DNA from 2 places in the Blautia wexlerae DSM 19850 genome. Region 1 is predicted to be linked to the other one. Evidence: predicted binding sites of a transcription regulator. Region 1 holds the regulator's gene; the other holds the start of a gene.

Region 1 (6,071 bases):
AGGAATCAGAGTCCGTTACCTCCATTCCGATATCGATACCTTAGAGCGTGCCCGCATTATTCGTGATATGCGTCTGGATGTTTTTGATGTTCTGGTAGGAATCAACCTTCTTCGAGAAGGCCTGGACATCCCGGAGATCACCCTGGTAGCAATCCTGGATGCAGACAAAGAAGGCTTCCTCCGTTCCGAAACCTCTCTCATCCAGACCATCGGACGAGCTGCCCGAAACAGTGAAGGCCATGTAATCATGTACGCAGACAACATGACCGATTCCATGCACAAAGCCATCACCGAAACCAACCGCCGCCGAACCATCCAGGAAGCCTATAACAAAGAACACGGAATCACTCCGACTACTATCAAAAAAGCAGTCCGCGACCTCATTGCCGTATCCAAAGCAGTAGCCGAAACCGAAGTCCGACTCCAGAAAGACCCAGAGTCCATGACCCGCAAAGAACTCACCAAACTCATCGCCCAGGTAGAAAAACAAATGCGCGCCGCAGCCGCAGACCTCAACTTTGAACAGGCCGCCGAACTCCGCGATAAAATGATCGACCTGAAAAAGAATCTGGATATTTTAGATAAATAGTGCTATACTGAGTCTTTTTCATCTGTGTAATCGAATTTGAAGACAAGCAAGTGATATAGTTATTCTATAGCAATTCTCTAAAATAATGTATCTTAATCCAGTCCATCAGAGTGTGAAATCCTGCGTCAGATATCTTCCTTGTCTTTCGCACTTTGCTGAACTGTCTTAAATGCATTATTTACAAGGATTGCTATAGAAGAGGCGATTCGCCTCCCAGGCGAGAGCCCCGCCTGTATAATCGTCCTGAACAGCCAGCGGGGAGAAATTATTGATATTGTGTGCATTTGCAGGATGCTTAGAGATACTTAGTCTGCAGAAATCTGCGTTATGAGCCGGCTGCATCACCTGTCTGAGCGGAGTCTGAGACGGAGCGAGTTTGACAAGCCGGCTCATGCCTTTAGCAGATTTCTGCAGACTTAGTATCTCTTAGCGTCCGAAACCGCACACAATATCAATAATTTCTCCCCGCGTCCCTTTTCTATAACATAATCTTAATAACCCCTATTGTTCATAAAATAACAAAAAATTCACAAAATAATATTGACAAACCAAATCAAGAGTGCTATCTTATGAGCATAAGGTGTTAGCACTCCTAAAACATGAGTGCTAACAAACCAAAACAAAGGCAGTAAAGGAGTGGAACTTCATGGATCAGGAATTAGATGATCGTAAAAAGAAAATACTAAAAGCCATCATCAAAACCTACATGGAAACAGGCGAACCGGTGGGTTCCCGGACCATTTCCAAGTTTGCAGATTTAAATGTAAGCTCTGCCACCATCCGGAATGAGATGTCAGACCTGACAGATATGGGATATATCGTACAGCCCCACACCTCAGCCGGAAGAATTCCTTCTGATAAAGGTTATCGCCTCTACGTAGACGAGCTGATGAAAGAAAAGGAATCAGAGGTTCAGGAAATCAAGGATCTCATGATAGAGAAAACTGACAAACTGGATAAAATGTTGAAGCAGGTAGCAAAGGTACTGGCCTCCAATACCAACTATGCAACAATGATCTCTGTTCCACAGTACAGCGGAAGCAAGATTAAATTCATCCAGCTTTCCCGTGTGACACCCCTTCAGCTTGTGGCAGTAGTAGTGAGTGATAACAATGTCATCCGAAACCAGATCATCAATCTGGATGAGGAGATGGACGATCAGACAATCCTGAAATTAAATCTTCTTCTTAACACCAACTTAAATGGGGTGCCCATTCAGGATATCAATCTGGGAATGATTGCCCGCCTGAAAGAACAGGCAGGTGTACATGGCTCTGTGGTTGGCACAGTCCTTGATGCAGTGGCAGACACCATCCAGGTAGACGAAGACGATATGCAGATATATACTTCAGGAGCAACCAACATTTTCAAGTATCCGGAGCTTGCAGACACAAGCAAAGCGAGCGAGCTGATTTCAGCATTTGAAGAGAAGCAGGATCTGGTAGACCTGGTGAAAGAGAGAATGTCTGATACAGAGAACACAGGAATTCAGGTGTACATTGGTGATGAGATGCCGGTGCAGACCATGAAAGACTGCAGTGTAGTCACAGCCACTTACGAACTTGGAAAAGGAATGCATGGTACCATCGGTATCATCGGTCCCAAGCGTATGGATTATGCAAACGTAGTTGACAGCCTGAAGGCTTTGAAAGTCCAGCTGGACGAACTGATTAAGAAAGAGAGTTAGAAAGGCGGTAATAGAGAGTGTCAGAAGAAACAAAGAACACAGCTCAGGAAGAAGAGACAACAGATACTCCGGTAACAGAAGAAACTGTTGAGAATGAACCTGAAGTTGTAGAGAACGGCGAAGCAGAAACAGAGGAAATCCCGGTAGAGGACGGAGACGAGGAAGCTTCCCAGGATGACAAGAAAGACAGCAAATCAAAAACTTCTTTCTTCGGCAAGAAGAAAAAAGAAAAAGATAAATTTGAACAGCAGATTGAAGAACTTACAGACAGGCTGAAACGAAACATGGCTGAATTCGATAACTTCCGTAAGAGAACGGAGAAAGAGAAATCCAGCATGTATATCATCGGAGCCAAGGACATAGTTGAGAAAATGCTTCCGGTTGTGGATAACTTCGAGAGAGGTCTTGCACAGGCACCTGAAGGAGATTCTTTTGCAGATGGCATGAAGATGATCTATAAACAGCTGATCACCACATTAGATGAGCTGGGCGTGAAACCGATTGAAGCAGTGGGTAAGGAATTTGATCCGAACTTCCACAACGCAGTAATGCATGTGGAGGATGAAGAAGCTGGTGAGAATATTGTGGTAGAAGAATTCCAGAAGGGTTACACCTACAAGGATTTCGTAGTCCGCCACAGTATGGTAAAAGTAGCCAACTAATTTACATGAAAATATAGAATATATCAAATCTAGTTGAAAATAAACAGGAGGAACAAGATTATGGGAAAAATCATTGGTATTGACTTAGGTACAACAAACAGCTGTGTAGCCGTAATGGAAGGCGGACAGCCAACAGTTATCGCTAATACAGAAGGCGCAAGAACAACACCATCAGTTGTCGCTTTCACAAAAACAGGAGAACGTCTTGTAGGTGAACCTGCAAAACGTCAGGCAGTAACAAACGCAGAGAGAACAATCTCTTCCATTAAAAGAGAGATGGGTACTGACTATCGTGTAACAATCGACGACAAGAAATATTCCCCACAGGAAATTTCCGCTATGATTCTTCAGAAACTGAAAAAAGATGCAGAAGGATACCTTGGTGAGAAAGTTACAGAAGCAGTTATTACAGTTCCTGCATATTTCAATGATGCTCAGCGTCAGGCAACAAAAGATGCCGGTAAAATCGCAGGTCTTGATGTAAAACGTATCATCAACGAGCCAACAGCAGCAGCTCTTGCATATGGCCTTGACAATGAAAAAGAACAGAAGATCATGGTATACGATTTAGGTGGCGGTACATTCGATGTATCTGTAATCGAAATCGGTGACGGCGTTATCGAAGTACTTTCCACAGCAGGTAACAACCGTCTTGGTGGTGATGACTTCGACCAGAAAGTTACAGATTACATGCTTGCAGAGTTTAAGAAAGCAGAAGGCGTAGACTTAAGCAATGATAAGATGGCACTTCAGAGATTAAAAGAAGCTGCAGAGAAAGCAAAGAAAGAGCTTTCTTCCGCAACAACTACAAACATCAATCTGCCATTCATCACAGCTACAGCAGAAGGCCCGAAACACTTCGATATGAACCTTACAAGAGCTAAATTCGATGAATTAACACATGACTTAGTAGAAATGACAGCAGAACCGGTACGTCGTGCACTTTCAGATGCAGGTATCACAGCATCTGAACTTGGCCAGGTACTTCTGGTTGGTGGATCTTCCCGTATCCCGGCTGTTCAGGATAAAGTAAGACAGTTAACAGGCAAAGAGCCAAGCAAGAACCTGAACCCGGATGAGTGTGTAGCACTTGGTGCTTCTATCCAGGGTGGTAAACTTGCAGGTGATGCAGGTGCAGGTGATATCCTTCTTCTGGATGTTACTCCACTGTCACTGTCCATCGAGACAATGGGTGGTATTGCAACAAGACTGATTGAGAGAAATACTACAATTCCTACAAGAAAGAGCCAGATTTTCTCAACAGCAGCAGACAACCAGACAGCAGTAGATATCAACGTTGTACAGGGTGAGCGTCAGTTTGCAAAAGACAACAAATCCCTTGGTCAGTTCCGTCTGGACGGAATCCCGCCAGCACGTCGTGGCGTTCCGCAGATTGAAGTTACATTTGATATCGATGCAAACGGTATCGTAAATGTATCTGCTAAGGATCTTGGAACAGGTAAAGAACAGCACATCACAATCACAGCTGGTTCTAACATGTCTGATTCCGATATCGACAAGGCAGTAAAAGAAGCTGCTGAGTTTGAAGCACAGGATAAGAAACGTAAAGAAGCAATCGATACAAGAAACAATGCTGATTCCATGGTATTCCAGGTTGAGAATGCACTGAAAGAAGCCGGAGACAAGATCGATGCTAATGATAAAGCTGCTGTAGAAGCAGACCTGAACGCACTGAAAGATTTACTGTCTCAGACTGCAAATGCAGAAGAGATGACAGATTCTCAGGTAGCAGATATCAAAGCTGCTCAGGAGAAGATGATGGAAAGTGCTCAGAAGCTTTTCGCTAAAATGTATGAGCAGACACAGCAGGCAGGCGGCCAGGCAGGACCGGACATGAATATGGGCGGCGGTGCAGCAGGCAGCACAGATGCAGGAAACAACGATGATGTTGTAGATGCTGATTACAAAGAAGTATAATGTGACATTTCTGTAAAAGCAGAGATTTGCAACGGAAATATCAATAATAACTGTTCAGTGGGAGAGTCTCTCTCACTGAATAGTTGTGTTATAAATAAAACGGGTATAGGATTAAAATCATGGCTGATAAGAGAGATTATTATGAAGTCTTAGGCGTGGACAAAAGCGCCGATGACGCAACACTTAAAAAAGCATATCGTAAGCTGGCCAAGAAGTATCACCCGGATGTAAATCCAGGAGATAAAGAGGCTGAGGCGAAATTTAAAGAGGCAACAGAGGCTTACACCATCTTAAGCGATCCGGAGAAGAGAAAACAGTATGACCAGTTTGGCCATGCGGCTTTTGAAAACGGTGGAGGAGGTGCCGGCGGCGGCTTCGGAGGTTTTGATTTTAACGGTGCTGATATGGGTGATATCTTCGGCGATATTTTCGGCGATTTATTTGGCGGCGGCAGCAGAAGTAGACGTGCTAATAATGGTCCGATGAAGGGAGCTAATCTCCGCGCACGCGTAAATATTACTTTTGAAGAAGCTGTCTTTGGCTGTGAGAAGGAACTGGAGATCGTACTGAAAGACGAGTGCACCACCTGTCATGGAACAGGTGCGAAGCCGGGTACTTCACCGGTAACCTGTCCGAAATGTCATGGAGAAGGTCAGGTTGTTTATACACAGCAGTCCATGTTTGGAATGGTGCGTAATGTACAGACTTGTCCGGATTGTCATGGATCAGGTAAGATCATCAAGGATAAATGTACTTCCTGCCGCGGAACCGGATATACATCTTCAAGAAAGAAGATTCAGGTATCTGTACCTGCAGGTATTGACAATGGTCAGAGCATCCGCATCCGTGAGAAGGGTGAACCGGGTACAAACGGAGGTCCGAGAGGCGATCTGCTTGTAGAAGTAAATGTTGCACGTCATCCGATCTTCCAGAGACAGGATATGAATATCTTCTCTACTGCGCCTCTTACATACGCGCAGGCAGCACTGGGCGGTACTGTACGTATCAACACAGTGGATGGAGAGGTTGAATATGAAGTGAAACCCGGAACTCAGACAGACACAAGGATCCGTCTGAAAGGAAAAGGTGTACCGTCTCTGAGAAACAAGAATGTACGTGGCGATCATTATGTGACTTTTGTTGTGCAGGTTCCTACAAACCTCAACGAAGAAGCAAAAGAAGCACTGCGCAAATT
Region 2 (6,071 bases), 1.4 Mb from region 1:
CATATTTCTGCAATCCTCATTATGCAAACAACGGGAAGCCAAAAGATTTGACCTCCCGTTGCTGTAACTTAACATCTATTATCCTTCAATGGAGATGCTGTGCTTCTGTTCCACTGCTGGCTTTGCTTCTTTCTTCGGAACAAATAATGTCAGGATACCATGTTTGAATTCTGCTTTGATGTCGTCCTGATGTACTTCTTTACCTACATAGAAGCTACGACTGCAGGCACCTGCATAACGTTCTCTGCGGATATAACGTCCTGTCTCTTTTTCCTTCTCATCTTTATCCAGACCTTTCTCTGCACTGATGGTCAGATAACCATTTTCAAGTGCTGCATGAACTTCATCTTTCTTAAATCCTGGAAGATCTACAATCAGTTCGTATCCGTTATTCATTTCCTTGATATCAGTTTTCATTACATGATTTGCTTTATGTCCATAAAGTTTCTTCTCTGCATCTTTCATTGCTCTGTCATCATAATAAAATGGGAAATCTCCAAAAAAGTCATCAAATAAATTTTCTCCAAAAATACTAGGCATTAACATAAGTCATATCTCCTTTTCTAATATATTTTATATATGTCAAATCTGTTCACCAGATTTACTTTCCAAATCTATCTTTACAGGTTTTTTCAACCTTTTATCTTCAATCTTTTAGTGTAAGCTTTTATTTCTGTTTTTAATCTCTGGCTGACCCTTAACGGGTCAGTCAGAATATTTATTCATCAGCCTTCAATGGCAATTGTTTTCTTCTGTTCTACTGCTGGTTTTGCTTCTTTCTTTGGTACAAATAATGTGAGGATACCATGTTTGAATTCTGCTTTAATGTCTTCTTTCTCAACTTCTTTACCTACATAGAAGCTACGGCTGCAGGCACCTGCGTAACGTTCCTTACGGATATAACGTCCTGTCTCTTTTTCCTGCTCATCTTTATCCAGACCTTTCTCTGCACTGATAGTCAGATAACCATTCTCCAGATCAGCCTTTACTTCATCTTTGGTAAATCCCGGAAGATCTACGACCAGTTCATAGCCTTTATCAGTTTCCTTGATATCGGTTTTCATTATATGGCTGGCTCTGCGTCCGTAAAGTTTCTTCTCTGTATCTTTCATTGCTCTGTCATCATAATAAAATGGAAAATCTCCAAAAAAGTCATCAAATAAATTTTCTCCAAAAATACTAGGCATCAACATAAGTCATCTCTCCTTTTCTATACCGTCCATCTACATGTGATGGACTCCCAGTTATGCATCTTTACCTTGTTTCTTTGGAACTTAGGTTATCAGGAATCTCATAGAACTTATTTCTTTGTTCTCTTTTTGTTCCCCTTCCTTTGTTCTATCTGTAATATAACACTTATTATTAGCACTGTCAAGAGGTGAGTGCTAATTTTTTGTGAAGAATTTGTGAACGCTACGAGCCATGCAAAATAGCAAAAATAACGCCCTGCAAGTTTACTTGCAAGGGCGTCTATTTTTGCTATTTTATAGGGCGACAGCGAGGGAATTTATTCCCTCGCTGTGCATGGCGTAACATTCTCTTTCGCACTCAATTTTCTTGATTTGACCACATTTTTACGACAAATTCTTGGAAAAATATATTCGTCTGATTTTCTTACCACATTTTACGACAACGGCTTATGGTTTATACCACAGCAGGTCAGTTTCCGGCAGATTCATTTTAGACATCTCATTTTCCACGTGAGACTTCTCTGCAATATGATTGTAGACATTCATTGTAATCTGTGCATCTAAATGTTCTTCGCTCCGCTACGGTCGGTGCTAAACGGATGTCCACATTACTCTGTTTTGTTGTATACTATTCTGCTGTAATATTTTATTCTACGATCTTACAGTTATCGTTCTTATGTAATACAAGCTCATACTGTGAGATTTGTGTCATTTTCGACTTATTATCCAGATACTTCACAGACACACTGACCTTGCGGTTATCGCCATCTTTGGTAAAGACAGGGTTTACCAGTTCTGAAAATACATAGTCGCCAGAAACAGGAGCAAGCACTCCGTCTTTGACATAATAGGCAAGTTCCTTTTCCGCAGCTGTCGGATACAGCTTAAAGAATGTTTCCAAGAAAACGGTAGCGTCCTTGACTGTATCAGAGCTGACACGGACATCGGTTTCCTGTGCTTTCGGCTCATGCTTCGATTTCTGTACTGCTGGAGCAAGTGTCGGATTCTGGGTAATGGCCATTGCACCGTCCTTATCCACATGAACGGTCACGCTGGCTGTCATTGGCATTAAGACTGAACATACTCATTAGTTCTCCGAGCTTCATATAGATTCCGGCAAAACACATTATTCCCAGTCAGCTCAATCACCTTTGCATTTTCCAAAACCACTTCATCCAGTTTATCCTCAAATTCCTTATCTTCATCGTACCAGAAAATGATACGACGCTGATAAAACTCAGGCAGAAGTACAGCAAATCTGCGATTTAAATCTTGTATTATTTTGTCTGTATCCATGCTGCATTATCTTCCCTCTGTACTTTCAAATATATGGTACTTATCGCTACACCTGCATAAATTTCTTCTATAATCATGGTTCTCTTTCCTTCTTTATCCAAGATCTGGTTGTTGACAAAAAATAGCTTACCTCATATAATGAGTATAGGTTTATAGTGCATCCGTGATGGTGTCTGTTTACAGATGCTATGTTGCCTGTATTCCAGCTGTCCGGGGTCTCCGTGATGGTGTCTGCTTGCAGATGCTTGAATCACGGGGTCTTTTTTTGTCCATATTCCAGAAAATCATATATCCTAATCATTCTGTGAAGATTACTACGATTCGGACTATCTAAAGAACTTAAAATATTGTTGTTCTCTGTAAATATCGCTTGCAAAATACTTCGATACTGATTTACATCTATTTTTTCTTCTGGCATACACCCAAGCAAACGAATTGCCTTCATTAAATTATCTTTTTCTTGTGTCCATACTTCCCATGCTGTTCTTTCTCCAATTGCAGAACGATTACGTTTAATTGTTGATTCTGTGACAATTTCAGTATATGAATGTGGGGCTTTTTCTTCTGCCAATTCGCTTTTCATATTAGATTTTGAAATATAATACCACACCGGCAATTTCCAGGAATTTTGTTTTGCAAGCTCTGGATAAACAAATTCTAATAATTGCTCGCATGAATATAACGAATCGTGTAAAATAATGTTTCTATACCATTGTTCAGAATTTACTGCTCTTGCTAAACCATATACACCGGTCGTTGTTAAACCAATCGAAAGTGCAAGCATATTTTCATCAATACGACCATCTTCCAATGAAGCGACCTGCATCGTTGGTCCCGGTTGTTGAGTCAACGCAAACGCATAAAGCTCATCCTTAAATCTACGCAATAATTTAACTGGTAAAGCCGCTTTTTTTACAGACAGAGCATCATATAACAGACAAAAATCTGAAAGTGTTATTTTAGTCATTTCCAGCAATTTACTGCGTATAATCATTGAATGAGAAGTTATCTCACTTCCAATGAAATCCGGATTATATTCAACGAAAATAAATCTTTTTTGTAAAGTTTCTATTTTATCCAATGGCAAACATTCCACAACATCGCTAAGAATCGCCTGAATATCTGAATCTGAAATAGAGTAACCTATGAAAATAATCGGATATTCCATAAAAATCGTCATCAATTTTGCGGCAAGATATTTTCCTTTGTCATAAAATTTCTGATAATCTGCTTTGTTAATGACAATGGATTCTGGATTTTGTACAGAACCATGAATTTTATAGATTTCCGCAATTCCTTGCAACTGTGAAAATACTAGTTCATCCTGTCCCACAAAAGTTTTATAACCCTCAAAAATATTCTCGAAAAAGCAATCATAATTTGTTGTAATCACACCGGACAAATTATCTTTTGCAATATTTCTGAGTTTTTCAACTTCATCCGCATAAACAGGATTAACCGTTGACAGTGAAGCAATATATTCACTTATTTCTGCCTTAAAAGGAGAAACCCCAGTGGAAACTGAACTGTATACTTTTTCTGAATCCGAACGTATTCCTTCTTCATTATTAAACCAAGCATCATTAAAATCTTTTTCAATATAGCTTGCAACCAATGGAAGTTTTTCTTCTGTATGTTCCGTCTCGCTAGCTTTGTTTTCATAAAATCTATAAGCAAACGGATCTTTTTTTACCTTCTCAGCAAAATATGTCAATAAGCCAACCCAGTCTGGTAATCCATAATATCTTCTGGTAATACCAGAACCTGCAAACAAAAATGGAGTTGTATTAAATCTTGCAACCACTTCTTGTAGTGTCATATAGTTCTCCTTCCTGTGCTTAAATATTTACATTATTTTAATGCTTTTAAATTTTAGACTCAGCGAGTCCAAAATTATTGATAACCTACCACAACACAGCAATATTTTTTTGTTGCTATCTCAACAAGTCTTTGATATTCCGATGATTTTCTGTTCAATGAATCGCCGCAAATAATCAATGCAGGTTTTATAAACGGAATACTGTCTCCAATTTTTTCTCCATCTGCATCTTCCCTGCTTCTCTCGTAAATCAATCTCCATTCTTCCTCAAAACAATTTCTTTAAGTCTCCAAAATCTATACTCTTATTTTACCCCAACTCTTTCATTCTGCCTACTGTTATTTCATGTTCACATACAATAATGAGGTCGCAATCCATAGGGTTTTCTGAAATGTTTGATGTTAACGTTATTATTTTTCTCTGAGATACCGTTTTAATAAGAACGTACAGAAATATGGAAATGTATAAATCCCGTCTTCTATTCCAACATTGCTGTCTGCAAGTTTTATTCCCCAGTGAATATCTCCATAAGAATCACCGGATATCAATTGCCTCAATGACTTAGACCGGTTCCTGTTCGCCTTCACTTCTACCGGAACCAGCTCGTCTTTTGTCCTTACAAAAAAATCTTCTTCCAAGGTAGCATTTTCTTTTTTATAATAATATAGTCCAAGCCCCTGTTTCACAAACGCCTCTGCTACGAAATTTTCATATAGGGCACCTTTGTATACTCCAAGATTTTTATTCGCCCGAAGATCTTCTTGTGCTTCTTCATCTAATGAAGCAATCAACAATCCTGTATCTGGATAATAGATTTTGAATTTTGAGTCATCATAGTTTCCCTTTAATGGAAGCTCCGGATACTGCAGACAATAACATACAGAAATCACACCTGCATCTTCGAGCCAGGTTATACATCCCATATATTCTCGACTTCTGGCTTTTTTGTCTATTTTACTTAATTGAAATTTTTTATTTTCTTTTGCAAGCTGTACAGGTACGTTCCGATAGACACTTACAATTTTAGTCTGATCCAGACCTTCAGCGTATTTTCTGATATCCTCTTCATAATCCATCTGGATCTGTCTCTGGATTTCCAGAGTATCTGTAAAAAGATTTTTTTCAATATATACTTTTACTACTGCAGGCATACCGCCAAGTACACAATATTCCAAAAACAATTTTTTATAGACTGATAATTCGGTTTCTGAAAATGGAGTTCCTGTCTGCATATGTTGCAAGATATCTTCAATGTGCTTCTCCGAGTATCCTTTCGCCCACAGAAATTCTTCAAAGTCCATCGAAAACATTTCATAATCTGTTTTATATCCCACACTGTTGCTATGAATTTTTCTGTAATTGATTCCAAGCAAGAAACCACTGCATATGACATCAAATCTTCCATCTATCCGGAAGGACTTCAAGGCAGTTGCAATATCCGGAAACTCCTGTAATTCATCAAAAATAATCACAGTGTCACCTGCTATAAATCTTTTTGATGTATCTATCATAGAAATATTTTTTATAATATCTTCAACAGCATATCCGTCACTTAATATTGTTTTATATTTAGGTTCCAGAACAAAATTAATACTCACAATATTACTGTAATTTTGTTCTGCAAAATGATTAATAGATTCCGTTTTTCCAATCTGCCTTGCACCTTTTATAATTAACGGAAGTCTTTCTTCATTTTTTTTCCACTCCAGCAGGTACTCATCTATCTTTCTTTTTAAATACATAGAACCGCCTCCTTTCTTCAAAGC

Evidence for each region. Region 1 encodes HrcA, which represses chaperone genes, less so after heat shock. Its sites were predicted from a motif close to TGTTAGCACTCNNNNNNNNNGAGTGCTAACA; they were not measured.
Region 2: a site for HrcA is predicted at 1,361-1,391, ahead of NQ550_RS21290 (Hsp20/alpha crystallin family protein). Genes of this name have one in related genera too.

The regions. Positions count from the first base shown of each region.
Region 1 is NZ_CP102267.1:3,184,703-3,190,773, reverse strand. It holds gene uvrB (excinuclease ABC subunit UvrB) at 1-589, shown strand, start outside; gene hrcA (heat-inducible transcriptional repressor HrcA) at 1,236-2,276, shown strand; gene grpE (nucleotide exchange factor GrpE) at 2,294-2,938, shown strand; gene dnaK (molecular chaperone DnaK) at 2,999-4,876, shown strand; gene dnaJ (molecular chaperone DnaJ) at 4,996-6,071, shown strand, end outside.
Region 2 is NZ_CP102267.1:4,552,055-4,558,125, forward strand. It holds gene NQ550_RS21285 (Hsp20/alpha crystallin family protein) at 79-546, opposite strand; gene NQ550_RS21290 (Hsp20/alpha crystallin family protein) at 726-1,193, opposite strand; partial or broken gene NQ550_RS21295 (conjugal transfer protein) at 1,837-2,250, opposite strand; gene NQ550_RS21300 (hypothetical protein) at 2,259-2,486, opposite strand; gene NQ550_RS21305 (SIR2 family protein) at 2,737-4,305, opposite strand; gene NQ550_RS21310 (hypothetical protein) at 4,380-4,559, opposite strand; gene NQ550_RS21315 (ATP-binding protein) at 4,716-6,047, opposite strand.